Regions from separate parts of the Colwellia sp. Bg11-12 genome, predicted to be linked through region 3. Evidence: riboswitches for the same ligand, from Rfam matches in the RefSeq annotation. Region 3 holds a riboswitch; each other region holds the start of a gene.

Region 1 (6,187 bases), 210 kb from region 3:
GCAACACGTTGGCGTTCCCCCCCCGAAAGCGCTGAGGGTCGATGCTCAAAACGATGACTCAAGCCTACCTGTTTTAACATTTCTCGAGCTGACGCTAAGGCCTCTTTAGGAGAGTCTCCGCGAATAAGTAATGGCATAGCTACGTTTTCTTCTGCAGAAAACTCCATCATTAAATGATGAAACTGATAAATAAAACCTATATGTTTATTACGAAATTTAGCCCGTTTTTTTTCAGATAATGTGTGAATATCAACACCACTGATGATCACTTGCCCAGAAGACGGAGAGTCTAATGCTCCCGCGATATGCAAAAAAGTACTTTTGCCACAACCAGAACTCCCCACTATAGCGACAAGCTCGCCGGCTTCCACTGACAAATCAAGTCCATCTAATACTTTAGTTTCAATGCTACCTTGAAAGTATGATTTAGATAATTGCTGACAAAGTAAACCTTTACTCATTTCGTAAAACCTCGGCGGGCTGTGTTAAAGACGCTTGATAAGCGGGATATAAAGTAGCAACAAAACTCATCGCTATTGCTGATAAAATAATACTAAGTACATTATTAATTGATAACTCGACAGGTAAAGACTGCCCTGCCCCAAGTAAACTCAACCCTAGTAGGTTAAAAATACTGTTTAAATTTAAGGTCAGTATTGAACCGACCACAGTGCCAATAGTGACACCCCAAAAACCATTAATTAAACCTTGGGTAATGAATATTTTAACCACCCCCATTCGGTCAAGTCCGAGTGTTTGTAAAATACTAATTTCCCCTCTTTTTTCAATAACAACCATGACTAGGGCAGAAACAATGTTAAACGCAGCAACCGCAATAATTAAACTCAACATTAGCCACATCATATTTTTTTCCATGCGAACAGCAGAGAACAATGCACCTTGGCTATCACTCCAGGTGGTAAAAGCATATTGCGGATATTGAGTTTTTAAAGTACTTACGACTTGCTCAGCGGCAAAAGCATCATCAAGATATAAACGAAGTTTTTCAACGCCATCACCTTTTTGTCGATGCAGTTTTGCGCCATCTTTACTGTGAATATAGACAAGGGTTTCATCAACTTGCGAGCCCACACTAAAAATACCAGCAACAGTAAATGTCCGCTGTACTGGAATTCTTCCCATGGGGGTAAAGACTGTTTTATTAGGGAGTGTTAATCGAACAAAACCACCAAGGTCTACATCAAGTTGCCTTGCTAATGCTCGCCCAATAACCACTGAGAACGGCTGTTCTGACAAATGGTTTAAACTTCCTGATAGCATAGAGGTGTTAACAATATTATGTTGTTCAAATTCAGGCATTACCCCTTGAATGAGAACGCCACGTAACGCGCCAGAATTAGCTTGTATTAGAGCTTCACTTTCCAGAAAAGGCGTAACGTGTGTAACGTTAGGGTGCAGTAATAGCTGCTCCCGAAGTGTTTGCCATTGTGGTAAGGAAACTTGTTTGTTCTGCTCTGATTCGTCTGCCACCACAATATGAGGGACCAACCCGAGTATCCTACGTTTTTGTTCCCCTTCTAGGCCGTCCATTACGGAAACAACCGTAATCAAGGAGGCGACCCCAAGTACAATGCCTACAATTGAAAAAAAAGTGATAAAGGAAACAAATCCTGAACTTTTACGACTTCGACTATAGCGAAGCCCAATGAAAAAACTGACGGGCTGAAACATTAAATAAACTTCATCTTTTGTGTTATACCAATTGCACTTGTTACGTGCTCATTTTCAAAGGGCCTAATACCCTATGGTTTTTCGGTTTTTTGGTTTTTTGGTTTTTCCGTTTTTCCGTTTTTCCGTTTTTACCGTAATAGTCGGCTATAACTCAATCTAACTGCTTGTCGTTGATAGTTCAGGCTCAATAGTTCTGTTACTTTAATTTAAATGGCATTTATGAAGGAAATACTCACTTAGATAAGGGGTTAAGCATATCACAGCCGATGTTTTATTTGGCAGGAAAAATCCTGTAAGTAAACGTACAAAAAAACTCAAGTTGTAATAATTATATAATTTTCAGTGAATTACAATAAGTTCAGCATTATCTATCCATGTAATGTACAAAATAAAATACGGGGTTGCTCAAGCATTATGTAAAAATTCATGTCTGAATCTAGTAAAAAACGCTGTAACCCTTTAATATCAATGCGTTCAATGTTTTATAACAAATATTTTTAACTTAAAGATGAGACTTCAATGAAAACAATAATAACAAGTGCGTTATGTTCTTCGTTATTGTTGCTTGCCGCTTGCAACAACAATACAGAAAGCACTGATACAACGAAACAAGAAATGCCAGCCATGCAAAAAACAGCATTGGCTTCAGGTATCGACAAAGCGAACATGGATTTATCTGTTCGTCCACAAGACAACTTCTACCGTTATGTTAACGGCGCATGGTTGAACAGTAATGAAATTCCTGGCGACAAAACATCTATTGGTGCTTTTTATGACTTACGTGATGAAGCCGATGACAATGTAAAAGTAATCATCGAAGAATTAGCCGCGACAGAAGATTTAAAAATGGGTAGCGATGAACAAAAAGTTGCTGACTTATTCCGTTCGTACATGAACACCGATGCACGTAACGCTGCTGGTATCACTCCTGTACAACCTTTATTTGACAGCATCAATAGCTTAAAAGATAAAGATGAATTAGCTACTTTTTTTGGTAAGAACCAGAAAAATGGTATCGGTAGTCCATTAGCATTTTACATCAGTGTTGACGCTAAAGACTCAACTCGCTATGCGACACATATTTGGCAAACGGGTTTAGGCTTACCAGACAGAGATTACTACTTTGATGAAACAGAACGCTTTGCTGAATTACGTAAAGGTTATGTTACTCATATAGAAAACATGTTTAATCTAGCGGGTTTGAAAAATGGTAAAGCCGCCGCACAAACTATCATGGCATTAGAAACAAAATTAGCGGGTTTTCATTGGACGAAAGTTGAGACTCGTGACAGCGACAAACGTTACAATAAATTTAATGTTGCTGACTTAAATACAGTGACTGATGCATTCAATTGGAATGCTTACCTTGCAGCTCAAGGTGTAGCGGCGCAAAAAGATATTATTATTAACCAACCATCGTTTATAAAAGGCTTTGGCGAAACATTTGCAGCAACATCGTTAGCCGATTGGCAAACCTACCTTACTTTTCATACACTAAGTAATTTTTCAGGTTCTTTAACAACGGCTTTAAGTGATGAAAACTTTGACTTTTATTCAAAACAATTAAGTGGTCAAAAAGTACAACGCCCAATGTGGAAGCGCGGCGTTGCAGTGGTAAACAGCAATTTAGGTGAAGTTATTGGTAAGGTTTATGTAGGCCGTCACTTTAAACCAGAAGCTAAAACGCGTATGACACAGCTCGTTGAAAACTTACGCGGAGCATATGGCGCAAGTATTGATGAATTAGAGTGGATGTCTGACTCAACTAAAAAAGCAGCCCATGTAAAACTAGCAAGCTTTGACCCCAAAATTGGTTACCCAAATAAGTGGGAAGATTATTCTGCTCTTATTATTAAAGGTGATGATTTAGTTGGCAATAAAATGCGTTCGGGTAATGTTTCTCATCAAAAGGAAGTGGCTAAATTAGGTGGACCCATTGATAAACAAGAATGGGGCATGACACCTCAAACTGTTAATGCTTATTACAACCCAACTAAAAATGAAATTGTATTTCCTGCCGCAATTTTACAACCTCCGTTCTTTAACTTAAGCGCTGATGATGCGGTTAACTATGGTGGCATTGGCGCTGTTATTGGTCATGAGATGGGCCATGGATTTGACGATCAAGGGAGTAAATACGATGGTGACGGTAACTTGCGTAATTGGTGGACTGAAGCAGATTTAGCGGCCTTTAAAGTTCGTACAGATGACTTAGTTGCACAATACAATGGCTATTCAGTATTTAAAGACTTAAACGTTAATGGCTCTTTAACCTTAGGCGAGAACATCGGTGATTTATCTGGTGTAACCATCGCTTACAAAGCTTATATTGCCTCATTAAATGGTAAAGAAGCACCGGTAATTGACGGACTAACAGGCGATCAACGTTTCTTCATGGGTTATGCTCAAGTATGGCGTGGGAAAAAAGTCGAAAAATCATTACGTAATCAAGTAGCGACTGACCCTCATTCGCCTGGCGAATTCCGCGCATTAGGTTCTTTATCTAACATGCCTGAATTCTACAAAGCGTTTAACGTTAAAGAAGGTGACGCTATGTATATTGCCCCTGAAAAACGTGTAAAAATTTGGTAAGCAAAACGTTTAGCTAAATAACAGTAAACGAAGACTAAAATGCCAACAAATATTGTTGGCATTTTTTATGACTTAAAACTGACTAAAAATAGAATATATCCACACAAAATTAACCGCATAAAATGCGTAAATCAACAGTCTTTAACACCTCTACATATTGTAAATAAATACAAATATCGTAAACTAGCCACACGTAAAGTATTTAGGGAATAAGGTGTAAAACCTTAACTGTACCCGCAACTGTAAATTGTCTACTGTTTTATAAGCATTCAATGAGTCAGCATACCTAATGACTTTAATAGCAGAACTTTTAAGATCAATGAAATCGTGCGGGAACACGCGGTAACTTGCTACCTATTAAGGACTATCCTTAACGCTAGCCTTGCCTTTTTTCCTCTTTAAAATCACTATAATCACAACAGGAATACTCATGGTTGACGAAACACAAAAAAGCGAAAAACATCAAGCGCGCATGCAAAAAGTGAAAGACAAAGTTGATGCTAGAGTTGACGCGGCAACAGATGAACGCGGTATATTAATTGTTATCACGGGCAATGGTAAAGGTAAATCAACATCAGGGTTTGGCACACTAACTCGTGCCGTTGGTCATGGCTTGAATGCTGCCGCAATTCAATTTATAAAAGGCACTTGGGCTTGTGGAGAAAGAAATGTTCTTGAGAAACTTGGCGTGCCTTTTCATGTTATGGCAACCGGTTTCACTTGGAATACACAAGATAAAACCGCTGACATTACTGCAGCGAAAATTGTGTGGGAAGAAGCTAAGAAACTATTAGCTGATGAAAGTGTTGATGTTGTGTTACTTGACGAACTAACTTACATGCTGTCGTTTAAATACCTTGATCTTGATGAAGTGCTTGATGCCATAGCGAATCGTCCCCCGATGCAACATGTGATAGCCACCGGCCGTGGTGCACATCGTTCGTTACTCGAACTCGCAGATACAGTCAGTGAAGTTCAATCAATAAAACATGCTTTTGATAACAATATAAAAGCACAAAAAGGTATTGATTGGTAATCGATAATCATTGCCTATAAAGCGTAATATTCCTGCAAAAATGACATACTACAAGCAAGAATGCTTTGTAAAAAAGATATTGAAGAACGGACTCAACATAAAAAAGCCCATGTAATATGGGCTTTTTTAAATGTTCAATGCTAGCTGTTAGCTGTTAGCGCTCACTAAACACAAATTCTATTTAAGCTCGTCGCAACATCTATAGATACTTTTTGCTGTTGCTCGGCATGTTGCGCAACAGAACTTAAGCCATTCGTTATATCTCGGCTCAACGAAGCAACCTCAGCCATATTTGTATTAATCGATGCTGTAGATTGCTGCTGCTGTTCAGTGCCACTCGCAATTTGAGACGTTAGCGCATTCACTTCATTAAACACACGTCCTATTTGTTCTAGCGCTTCAACAACTTCTGCAGAATGCGTTAAGCTGTCTTGTGTCAAAGTTTGACCGCGCGAGATTGCCGTCACTGCATTCGTTGATTTTTCTTGTAAACCTTCCACCATTGAATGGATTTCAACCGTTGCTTCTTGTGTTCTATGAGCGAGCGCTCTTACTTCGTCTGCAACAACCGCAAAGCCTCGACCTTGTTCACCTGCTCTTGCCGCTTCAATCGCGGCATTTAAAGCCAGTAAGTTTGTTTGATCTGCGATACCGCGAATAACGTCAAGTACAGAACCAATGTTAGAACATTCAGTTTGTAGTAAGGCTAAATCGGTAGCCATCTCAGTAACTTCTTCAGAAAAAGCCTCAATCGTTTGTTGGCTCGTATTTGAGGAAGTCGTACCTTGAGATAAAATAGCAATGACTTGATTTGTTGTTTCACTTACCTGTGAAGCGCTGTCTGAAAGTATACTAGAGGTTGAAGCG
Region 2 (6,187 bases), on a different contig from region 3:
TTTATTGTTTATCCGATCGATATCCAAGCATTCTTTTTAGCGTTGTATCTTTATCGATAAAGTGATGTTTCAGTGCAGCTAATGCATGCAAAACAACTACGGATATTAGTACGTAAGCAAGATATTTATGTACCATGCCAGAAAGATCTTCTTGGTCAGTAAATAGCTCACCAAAACTTATTACCGATATTAATTCAAACACCTCTATGGCACGTCCATCAGCTGTTGAAATTAAATAGCCACTGATCATTAGAATAAATAGCGCGCCATACAAAAAAATATGCACTAAACGGCCTAATTTTTTTTCTATGTCAGTATGAGTTTCAATGGCCTGTGGCTTTACTTGAACAAGACGTAAGATAGTACGGACAACCATGACTAAAAACAAAAGGATCCCTATACTTTTATGAAGATCGGGGCCTTGCTTATACCAAGGATCATAATACCCCAGATCTACCATCCAGTAGCCTAATGTAAAGAGTCCGACAACGGTTATGGCAACTAGCCAGTGTAAAATAATAGTGCCCCAACCATAGTGGTTTATCGTATTTCTCATTTTAATTCCGATATTCATCAATACTGTGCGGTGATTTTATTGTTAATAATAGTATATGAATATTAATAATGTATTAAGTACGTAAATAGTGACTCAATGTTTCCATTTAGTCACTAATGGCGTCAATATGAGATTGAAAACTCTAAAGATATGACAGCTAGTTTTCCCTCTCAGGGTAAATATGAGTCAAGCCACGTTGTAGCACCAATAATATAACTTTACTGACTTAATCAATCTGCTAACGATCACCAATCAAGTCCTTTTTGTGCTTTAACTCCCGCTTTAAAAGCATGTTTGATTGGTTGTACTTCTGATACCGTATCTGCCAATTCAATTAACCGACGATGACAGGCACGGCCGGTAATTAATACGTGCTGCATTTTAGGGCGATTATTTAACGCCTCGATAATTTCGTCTAACTCAATATAGCCATATTTCACCATGTAAGTCATTTCATCGAGTAAAACAATATCAAGTGTTTCGTCACTGAGCATTTCTTTACTTCTTTGCCATGCAACTTTTGCTGCGGCTAAATCAGTTTCAGTACTTTGCGTTTCCCAAGTAAACCCCGTGCCCATCACATGATGCTGAACCGAGAATTGCTTTAAAATATTCATTTCGCCGCATTCCCACTTACTGCCTTTAATGAATTGTACAACACCCGCTTTTTGCCCATGACCAATAGCGCGTAATACGGTACCAAAACCAGAAGTACTTTTGCCTTTGCCATTACCGGTTATAACAACAAAAACACCGCGCTCTTCTGTCGCTTGAGCAATTCGTTCATCAACATTGGCTTTAATTTTCTTTTGGCGTTCAATATGTTTTTGTTCTTTCGCAGCTGCTTTTTCAGCGTCTTTATTCACATCACTCATAATATTCTCATTCTATTTAATCATTACGCTATTAATTGCGCTATTCATTACTGCTCAATATTAACTTACCTGTTTCAGGATCGCGATAAACTTGGCCCATTGACTGATAACCTTCTTGGTTTTTTAGTTTATTTTTCAATGCTTCAGGTGTTGAGGTTAGTTCTTTATCTATAGAATTAAACGGCTGGATTTTCGCTGAAGATAGCTTATCTGTTAGTACTCTAACTGATTCATCTAAAAATATTACCCTAATTAGGATTTAGTGCCGCCATGATTGCTGTAAATCTAAGATATCCGCGCCAATATTCTGTAGACCGAGAGGATAATTATAGTAAACAATAGCCACTTTTTTGTTTTAGTTACCGTGAGTTTTTAATACTAACCAACCATTCACCCGTACTTATAAATGCTCCATTTTTTTCTCAGCACTTGGCTAATCGATAATCTCTCCCCCATTAATGGGCCTAATTTTGTACTAGAAAAAGTGCGTTTTATTAAATATACGTAATGCTAAGCTAGGATTACTAGGAAGATACCAGTGCATATATGAAGCAATAATATTGTTATGCAGATAAACCAACTCACCAACGCGTCCACTTGGATGATGGATAGTTTGGCAACTTGGTTCTAAATCAATTTCTGCGGATGAGTAATGGAAACTGTGCCCACGCATTATATTACTGCTTGTACTTACATTATCAGAGGTATCTTCACCTTTATTAAATGATGGTAAGTCGACCCACTGTGAACCAATTGCGGCAAGTTGTTTCTGCATCGTCGCCTTGCCTGGCATTAATCCAACCATAGAGAATTGTTGACCAGACATATCGGTAAGCTTATCCAGCAAATATAACATGCCGCCACACTCTGCAATTATGGGCTTATTGCTTGAAGCGAAATCTCTCACCTCATTAATAAAAGTGACATTGTTCATTAACTGCTCAGCATATAATTCTGGATAGCCACCCGGAATATACAACACATCACCGTCAGGTAAGTGAGTATCGGTAAGTGCAGAACAATAAATAAGTTCTGCACCCGCTTGTGCTAAAAAAGCAATATTCGCCGCATAAATAAAACTAAAAGCGCTATCTCGAACAATTATGACACGGGTACCTAACAATGCTTGATGGATAACATTTTTTAAACTGTCTTTTTCTCGCGTAAAAAATTCAACTTTTTCAGGTAAATCGGTCAGTCCCGTATTCGCTATATGACTAGCTGCTTGATTGAGTTGTTCATCAATATCAACGAGTTCTTGCGCCTGCACTAAACCTAGATGCCGCTCTGGCAAAGTTATCGTTTCATCTTTTGGGATACGGCCATAAAAGCGTAATTCACTTGGCAAGTTACTACTGAGCATTTCAGCATGTCGATCTGAATTTACTCGATTACCAATAACACCAGAAAAGGGTAAGTTTTCTCTAAATTTAGCTAAACCAAAAGCCACTGCGGCAAAAGTTTGAGCCATTGCCTTAGCATCAATAACACCCAAAACAGGGATGTTAAAATGTTGAGCTAAGTCCGCACTACTAGGGGTGCCATCAAACAATCCCATCACGCCTTCGATTAAAATCAGATCTGAGTCTTGCGCTGCACGATAAAGTAGCGCTTGGCAACCCTGCTCACCGACTAACCATAGATCTAATTGATAAACTAATTCGCCACTGGCTTTACGTAATATCATCGGGTCAATAAAATCTGGCCCGACTTTAAATACTGTTACTTTACGGCCTTGATTACGGTGATAACGGGCAAGCGCAGCTGTGACTGTTGTTTTTCCAGAGCCAGAATGCGGTGCAGCAATAATGAGTGCTGAACACATAACACCACTGCCTTTTTTATACTCGGACTTATCTTTAAATGGGAGTGTCTTTTTATTAGATAACGCCATTAATTGTCTCTTCTATTTAATTATTTTTATCGTGTTGGTTGTCGATTATATTTGTCATTATTGCTTTTCATTTTGAGGCGAAACTACAATCGACCATTTACGTGTGTATTAGCGTTTATTGATTTTTCCTTGAAAAAATAACTCAAAGTAAAATCGATGACCATAGCAGAAACAACATAAAAAATAGGGTTTGAAATAGACTTAACATAATACTTGTCGACACGTGTTGCATATTCTGCCCATGACAAAACAGGGAATTTACCTGAAAACGCGTAATAACTACCATTTGAAATAAAGAAAGCAATTGAACTCGCAATAAACATAGCCAAAGCCACTTTTATAATATTGACTTGCCAAACACTTTGTTGCCAATTAGGTCGAGTATAAAAGCCAGCAGTAAACATAGCAGCGTAACTCAATACTAATGCAGGGTAAGAGGTGGTAATACAATCACCAAATTGACCACGATAATAAGACGAAGCGAGATCGACGGTTACCGTTAGAATATAGAAAAACCAAAACATTTTGATATTACGTAAGTACATACCGGCTAGAAAAAATATAGCAATTGATGCACTAGGTAAATGGTTTAAACTCGCGAAATGATGTGTGCGAGTTGCAAGCATCAGCAAGGTTAATGTTGCAAAAATAGCAATGAGTAAACTGATAGGAGATTTGAGATTGATTGATTTCATAACGATTCCGTTGTTTAAAACAAATAGAGTTTTAACGGTGTAGGAAATCAAAGTCGGTATACGGTGATAATCGGACAATAAATTATTAATTCTTAGAAAAACCAATAAAAATCATTCGATCGTCAAGCAATAATTCAGGCCGTGTACGCTTCTCTGAATTACCGCCCACCGCAGTTGTCGAGCAATAGTTGTTTTATAACAACTATAAAATAGGCCGGTCTCCGGACTCCTGGTCATAGCATATGCAACACCTTCCCATATTTTCACTATTCTAATTATCTAAATAATGATTGAATACAGTGGTTTTGTTGCTGCTCACAGTTACCGTTGCGGGGGCAGTACGGGTATTTCACCCGTTTCACGTTTCATCTATAGCAGTTACGATTAATATGCGAAAAACATAAATTAACAGTAACTTAGACACCTAAATCGGCGTTAATACTACGTTATAGGTTACCGTTCTTCAAGAGGCAGAGACTAATCTTTAGTTTTATAGCGGGAGTACCCACCAAAATCAAAGGTTCATCTTTAGAGGCTGAAATAAAAAAGCCCTTATTCTCCCTGCTCCATGGTCTGTCTATCTACTTTTTTTCAAAGCTGGCAATAATAGGTACTATCATCCTTCAAAGACTAGGCACGCGATGTATAGCGAAACAGCTTTACCCAGTGGGTAAACCACAAAGCGCAAATTGAGATGCAGGTACGGTGTGACGTTAAGATTATATTAGTGGGTTGCGTGAAAGTTATCGGGCTGTTGCTGCCATCCATTTAACATTCCCCTCCCAATTTAAGAAGAAAAGTTTAAAGTCCGTATCAAGCATCGGTTTTGCAATATGATACCCTTGGGCAACATCACAGCCAATTTCTTTAAGCTTTTGGTATTGTTCTTCGGTCTCAATACCTTCCGCTGTCGTTTTAATCTTCAATGATTTGGCTAAATTAACCACAGCGTCCAATATTAAGACTTTATTGCTCACTTCATTCAAGTCATCAACAAAGCTTTTGTCTATTTTTAAATAATCTAAGGAAAATTGATGTAAGTAACTTAGCGATGAAAAACCTGTACCAAAGTCATCCAAGGCGACTGGTATGCGAAGATTTTTTAAAATATCTAAATGTCTTTTCACTGCATCAATATTTAAAATTAAACTTTCTTCAGTAATTTCTACACACAACCGTTCGGTGGTAACTGCAGAGAGATGATGTTGCGATTGCAAATAATGAATAAAATCTTGTGACGCAAAGCCTGATGTTGATACATTAACACTCAGCTTAAATACTTTAGGTAGCCAAGGAGCCCAAAGGTTGAGTTTACTCATAGCGAGCTTTAGCATATAGAGATCAAGTTGAACTATTTGACCAGATTTTTCTAAAATAGGAATAAAAAAATCTGGATACAAAAGCCCTAATTTAGGGTGTTGCCAACGTACTAAAATTTCAGCACCAATAATATCTCCCGTATCAAAATCAATCAACGGTTGATAATTACCAATAAACTCTTGATTTTTTACTGCATTATCAAAATCATACTCGACTTTCACATTAATTAATTTATTTTGTTCTTCAAGTGCTTCAAAAAACACATATTGGTTGCGACCTTTCAACTTTGCTTGGTACATAGCATGGTCCGCATCAATCAATAACTGTTCTGCGCTTTCACTCGTATTGCTATAGGTTGCTATACCAATACTTACACTACTGGAAATATTCAAGCCATCAATATTAAAAGCCGCGGCCATAACCGCAAGAATACTTTCAGTTATCCGACAAATGGTCTCATAATCAATATTACCATCAAGTAATATGGCGAATTCATCACCACCTAAACGAGCCAGTGTATCAGTGTTTCTTAACGTTGTTGTTATTGACTTTACAATAGCAACCAGTAACTTATCGCCAACATGGTGACCATAAGTGTCGTTAATTTTTTTAAACCTGTCCACGTCAATAAAGAGTATTGCTATATTGTCGTGACGATTATTTTGGCAATGCAAGAACGCATGTTGGATCCTATCTTTGAATAACGAACGGTTCGGTAAGTTAGTTAATGGATCATGTAAGGCTAAAAACTGTAACTTTTGCTTAGCCTCCATTCTTTCAATAGCATTATTAATATGTTTTGCAACAAACATGAGTAATTGTTTGTCTTTTTCTTGAAATAAAAACT
Region 3 (6,187 bases):
AAAACCGGTGGTTACGGTGCAGAATACGGTCGTTCTTTAGGCGGTGTTACTAACACAGTAACAAAAAGTGGTACTAACGAATGGAAATTTCAAGCAGCAGCTTATTACACGCCAGACTCTTTAAGAACTGACGGTAAAAATACTATCGATTTAGAAGAACCTGATGGATCATTATTCACAGGCTACAGAGCAGACGATTACAGTGAATCATTGTCTTATAACATCGGTGTTGGCGGTCCAATTATTGAAGATACGCTATTCATTTATGCCAATCTTGAATTTCAAGATAACAAGCGTGACACTTACAATCGTACTGAAAGTAATGAACGTAGCACAACCAATCCAAATGGCCTTATTAAGCTTGATTGGTATATCAACGATGATCATTTAGTTTCTGGTACATATATTCAGAACGAAGAAGATATCGACCGCGTTTTCTACACTAACGCTGATGACGAATACTACACTGGTAAGCACGGTGAAGAGTCAACTCGATATACAGAAGAAAATGGTGGCGACATCATGATTTTCAACTACTCAGGTCAAATTACTGACGATTTAAGCGTTAGTCTTATGTATGGTGAGTTGGAAAACAGAAACGCGAATAAGAACCCGCGTAACCCTGATGAAGCCGCTGCATTATGTCCAAGAGTTTTTGACACTCGAGGTGATAAATCTTGGGGCGCTAGAGAAGTTTTAGGTTGTTGGAACACAGCACAATCACAAATTCTTGATGTAGAACCAAAGTCAGATCGCGACGAACGTACAAGCTATAAAATTGATGTTAGCTACACGTTAGGCGATCACGAGTTCCGTATGGGTTACAACAATGAAGAATTTACTTCATATACCCTTGGTTCACAGTACACTGGTGGTGTTTACTACCGTTACTTTGAGTCAAACGCTGCTACAAGTACAAGTATCAACGGTGTAGAGCAACCAATAGGCACTCAAGCTGTTCGTGTTATTTATGATGATCAAAAATCAGGTAGCTTTAAAGTAGAAAACACAGCTTTCTACATTGAAGACAACTGGCAAATCACTGACGACATCTTGTTATACCTTGGTGTTCGTAATGAAACTTTCACTAACTATGCTGCAAATGGCGAAGTGTTTGTTGAAGCTGACGAGTTAATTGCACCACGCCTTGGTTTTTCTTGGGATGTTGATGGCGATTCAACTAAGAAATTTTACGGTACCTTTGGTCGTTCATACATTCCAATTGCATCAAACACTAACATCCGTGCAACTCGTCAAGAAGCCGGTTCTCAGTACTTCTACAAATATGACGATATAGATGCTGCTACCGGTGCTCCAATTGGTTTAGGCGAGAAAATTGGTGGTGGTTACACTGATGATCAAATACCTGATCCTCGTGTAATTGCTGTTTCTGATTTAGACCCTATGTTCCAAGATGAATACATTCTTGGTTACCAACAAGAAGTTATGGAAAACTGGACTGCTGGCGTTAAGTTGATGTACCGTGAAATTCAAGACGGTATGGATGACATGTGTTCACATGATGGATTCTACAACTGGGGTGTTGATCAAGGCTTTGCTATGGCTAATGAAGGCAATGATTGGGAAACTCCAGAAGGTGGCTTCGACGTTCACTCAATGTCAGGTTGTTTATTAGTTAACCCAGGTAAAGATCTTAATTTATTCATTGATACTAATGGTGACGGTGACGTAACTGCTCAAACAGTATCTAATGATTACTTTAATATTCCTGAATATAAACGTAGTTACAAAGGTCTTGAACTAACGTTAGAAAGAGCATTTGCTGACGGTTGGTACATGAACGCTTCTTATGTTTACTCTAAGAGTGAAGGTAACATCGAAGGTTATGTAAACTCTACTTTAGGCCAAGAAGATGCGGGCGCGACTCAAGATTTCGATCACAAACGCTTCCAAGATGGTTCTGATGGTTACTTACCTAACGATCGTCGTCATCAGTTTAAAGTTTATGGTGCTTACCAGTTTACTGAAGAGTTAACGGTAACCGCTAATGTTAACCTTATGTCAGGTACACCACAAAGTTGTAACGGTTTCTTACCAACAGATGCTAGAAATGGCGAAGCTGCTTTCTTAGTAGGTGATGGTTCTACATCATTCGATAAAGGTAACTTTGATCGTTACGGCGCTTCAAGTTTTTACTGTGTAAACGAAAATGGTGAATCTGAGCTGTCTAATCGTGGCGATTACGGCGATACTGATTGGACTTATATGGTTGATGCTGGTTTAAGCTACATCCCACATTGGGCTGATGATCAATTAACGTTAAAAATTGACGTATTTAACATCTTTGATTTTGATGAAGCTACAGAAGTTAATCAACAGAAAGATTATTCACGTGGTGGCAGCGAAATCAATCCAAACTTTTTAGCGCCTACAAGCTTCCAAGCACCTCGTAGTGTAAGATTTACAGCTCGCTACAAGTTTTAATCGTTATTAACTCATCTGTAACACTTATGGTGTGACAGTAAAAGTTAACTAACATGTGCAAACGGCCTTGATTCAATGAAAATTGATTCAAGGCCGTTTTTTATGGGCTAATATATTTTATTGCGCTCTATTTTCCACCGGGTTCACTTTAACGGCCACTTAACCGGTAAAGTATGTATAGATGAAAATATAAGAGGAATGGGCGGTGCATCAACACACTTTATACTTATTACGCCATGGCGAAATTGCTACTCCAGGTATTTTAGCCGGTAAAATTGACGTGGCACTTTCTGAAAATGGCTTACAACAACTATGGAAATCGAGCCAGCAATTACCTAGAATATCTTACTGTATAAGTTCGCCGCTGCAACGTTGCCAAACTTTTGCTAAAGCGTACTCATTAAAAAATAATATTCACCTTCAGCTAGATAATCAGCTTAAAGAAATGGATTTTGGTGATTGGGATGGAAAAAAATATGAAGATTTATGGAAAATAAAGCCAATGGGTAAACAACCTTCCATCGGTGATTTTTGGCAAGACCCTTGGAAAAATAATCCGCCTAATGGCGAAGCAATGATTGATTTTGTTAAACGCGTTGATGCTTGGTGGCAGCAATGGTTAGCCACTGCGCCACATGGAAATACTCTAGTTGTCGCACACGGCGGTGTTATTAAACACCTTATTGCACGAATATTGAAACTGCCTATCCCTGGAACAACTCACATGAGTCATATTGATATTCCATATGCGGGCTTAGTGAAAGTTGAGCTTTATACCGATGAACAAGGTAGAGCTTGGCCAAGAATTGTTTGGTAAAAATGTTGACCGTTCGTCTATAATATCAGCTTTAATAGCAATTAAACCTTGCTATTTTTAACTAGCTGACCATAATCGCGTGATAAAATTAAATAACTCATTTTTAATGTGGGAATGTGGTGAAAATCCGCAACTGTACCCGCAACTGTAAAAGTCTTTTAGTGTTTGTTAAATACCATAAAGCTTGAGTCAGGATACCCATTAATTAAGAGTCATTTGTCTATCTAAAGGGTAGACATAACCAACAAAGTCGAGCGGGTTTACTCGAACATTGTATGCTCGACTCTTGTATTCTTTTCAAAGACTAAGAGATTGATTGTGCTCTGTTTGTCTGCTCCCAAAATGCAAATGACATGGAGTAGCAATTTTTTGAATAGTAGCAACGAGCAATTCTCATCAATACCTCCAGCTAGTACTGAATTACTTTCTGTGCAGCATGTTTATTGGCATGCCGACGGTCAGTTAATCTTAGATGATATTTCTTTTGCTATAAATAAAGGCAGCTTCACCGGTATTCTTGGTCCCAATGGTGCTGGGAAATCAAGTCTACTTCGTTGCTTATATCGCTACGTAAAACCTGATTCAGGTTTGGTTAAATTTAAGCAACAAGATATTTGGCAACAATACGATGCTTATCAATATGCACAAGATATTGCTGTGGTCTTACAAGAAACCCCTACGCATTTTAATTTAACCGTGCACGACATTGTTTCGTTGGGCTTACTGCCACATAAAGGTTTATTTACCCGCGAACAACCTAGCGATAAACAAAAGATAGACTGTGCTATTAAACAAGTGGGTTTAGTTGATAAAACCTTACAAAATTTTGAACACTTATCTGGAGGCGAAAAGCAACGTGCGCTTATTGCTCGTGCGATTGTGCAATCGCCAAGCTTGCTGATCATGGACGAACCAACCAGTCATCTTGATGTTCGTTATCAAATACAGGTTATAGAGTTAGCAAAATCATTAGGTATAACTGTTATTGCCACTTTTCATGACTTAAATCTTGCGAGTGCGATGTGCGACCAACTTATTATATTAGACAAAGGTAAACTTGTTGAGCAAGGAACGCCACAAGAGGTGATCACCTCTGAGATGTTATCAAATGTTTTTGGTGTTTGCGCGCAAGTCTCAACACATACACAACACAAGGTTCCCCATATTTCTTATTTTTACGGCTACGACATTCAAGATATAACAGAATACAACAGTGAGTTAACGCATGATTAAAATGAATCACTCGTTGATTATTTTCCTTACCTTAAGTTTTGGCATTATCAGCTTTATTGCGTCGTTATCTTTAGGCGCAGCAGATATTAGTTTTAGTGATGTAACTTCAAGCTTATTAGCGAGCTTCTCAACGGATAAAGACGCACGAGACATCTTGTTTTTTGAACGTATTATTTGGGAATTACGTATGCCTAGGGCTATTTTGGCTTTTTTAGCGGGCAGTGGTTTGGCGGTATCGGGGCTTATTTTACAAACGGTAACGCGAAATCCTTTAGCTGATCCTTATCTTTTTGGTATTTCCTCCGGGGCTTCTTTAGGTGTAGTGATTTCGATTGTTTTACTGGGCAGTACTATTTCTTTGGTCACACCAGTCGCCGCTTTTGCTGGCAGTTTAATTGCGATGTTAATGTTGTTGATGATCGCTGGTCGCCGGCAAAGCCAACAAGTTGAATCAATGTTATTGGCAGGTGTCGCTTTGTCATTTCTGTTTAGCTCATTTACCAGTTTATTGCTTTACCACACAGATCCTCAGGCGGTAACGGCTGTTTTATTCTGGACCATGGGAAGCTTTTCTCGTGCTGAATGGGCAACACTTTGGTTTCCTGCTGTCGTTATTATTAGCTGCGTGGTGATGATGTTAGCGTATCGACGCCAATTGAATGCAATGTTACTGGGTGATGAAAGCGCAACGACGTTGGGTATAAACGTTAATCGTTTTCGACTCGTTATGTTAGTGCTGAGCTCGTTGATCACCGCAACGTTAGTGTCTTTGTGCGGCGGCATTGGCTTTGTAGGGTTAATGATCCCACATATTGTACGATTTTTTGTTTCTCAGGGCACTACTTTTGGCATTTTATTAACTGCACTTGTTGGTGGTATTTTCATGATTTGGGTTGATGTACTATCGCGTATTGTACTTAAAAATCAAGAACTTCCGGTGGGCGTTATTACCTCTGCTGTGGGGAGTTTATTCTTTTTATCCTTGTTGTACTTCCGCAAAAACAAAGCATAAAGGGGCGATTGATGAGCTTTGCTATTAAAAAAATAACTAATGAATTTGATGAACATATACAAACAACCCTTGATGGTAAAACTAAGCCACTTGGCGCGTTAGGGCAATTAGAAAATACAGCAAAAATAATAGCGCGTGTGCAGTACTCATCGTTAAATAGTATTGCACCATCGCTTAAACTCAACAAACCCAGTTTATTGATTTTTGCCGGTGACCATGGTGTTGCAGCCGAAGGTGTTTCCATTGCGCCTAGTGAAGTTACTTCACAAATGGTGGCTAATTTTGCTGCGGGTGGCGCGGCAATTAATGTTTTTTGTAAACAACTTGGCTGGCAATTAAGCGTGGTTGATACCGGTATATTATCACCGCCAGAAAGTTATTTAGGTGTAATTGACCAGCGTTTAGGGACTATTACTGAGCCATTAAATGTATCGCCAGCAATGAGCGAAGCGCAAGTTGAATTAGGTTTTGAAAAAGCGACGACTTTAATCAAGAAAATGCATAAAAGTGGTTGTAATCTTATTGCTTTTGGCGAAATGGGCATTGGTAATACAACCTCTGCTTCGGCGATTATGTCAGCGGTAATGAATATTACCGCTCAAGAAAGTGTCGGGCGTGGCACCGGCGTAAGTGATGAAGTTATAAAACGAAAGCAGCAGGTTATTGAACAGGCATTAACG

The links. A riboswitch is a leader RNA that binds a small molecule or an ion and turns the genes downstream of it on or off. The one in region 3 is predicted to bind cobalamin.
Region 1: another riboswitch for cobalamin. It lies ahead of cobO (cob(I)yrinic acid a,c-diamide adenosyltransferase); the one in region 3 lies ahead of H4J39_RS04380 (ABC transporter ATP-binding protein).
Region 2: another riboswitch for cobalamin. It lies ahead of H4J39_RS14780 (hypothetical protein); the one in region 3 lies ahead of H4J39_RS04380 (ABC transporter ATP-binding protein).

What each region holds. Positions count from the first base shown of each region.
Region 1 is NZ_JACGUZ010000056.1:209,722-215,908, reverse strand. Features, by position in the region: gene lolD (lipoprotein-releasing ABC transporter ATP-binding protein LolD) at 1-461, opposite strand, end outside; gene H4J39_RS05290 (lipoprotein-releasing ABC transporter permease subunit) at 454-1,692, opposite strand; gene H4J39_RS05285 (M13 family metallopeptidase) at 2,212-4,284, shown strand; cobalamin riboswitch at 4,445-4,593, shown strand; gene cobO (cob(I)yrinic acid a,c-diamide adenosyltransferase) at 4,715-5,320, shown strand; gene H4J39_RS05275 (methyl-accepting chemotaxis protein) at 5,485-6,187, opposite strand, start outside.
Region 2 is NZ_JACGUZ010000077.1:190,039-196,225, forward strand. Features, by position in the region: gene H4J39_RS14765 (cytochrome b) at 2-556, opposite strand; gene cobO (cob(I)yrinic acid a,c-diamide adenosyltransferase) at 802-1,431, opposite strand; gene H4J39_RS14775 (cobyrinate a,c-diamide synthase) at 1,907-3,325, opposite strand; gene H4J39_RS14780 (hypothetical protein) at 3,409-4,020, opposite strand; cobalamin riboswitch at 4,215-4,439, opposite strand; gene H4J39_RS14785 (EAL domain-containing protein) at 4,764-6,187, opposite strand, start outside.
Region 3 is NZ_JACGUZ010000056.1:674-6,860, forward strand. Features, by position in the region: gene H4J39_RS04370 (TonB-dependent receptor) at 1-2,445, shown strand, start outside; gene H4J39_RS04375 (histidine phosphatase family protein) at 2,651-3,262, shown strand; cobalamin riboswitch at 3,326-3,483, shown strand; gene H4J39_RS04380 (ABC transporter ATP-binding protein) at 3,611-4,495, shown strand; gene H4J39_RS04385 (iron ABC transporter permease) at 4,488-5,507, shown strand; gene cobT (nicotinate-nucleotide--dimethylbenzimidazole phosphoribosyltransferase) at 5,519-6,187, shown strand, end outside.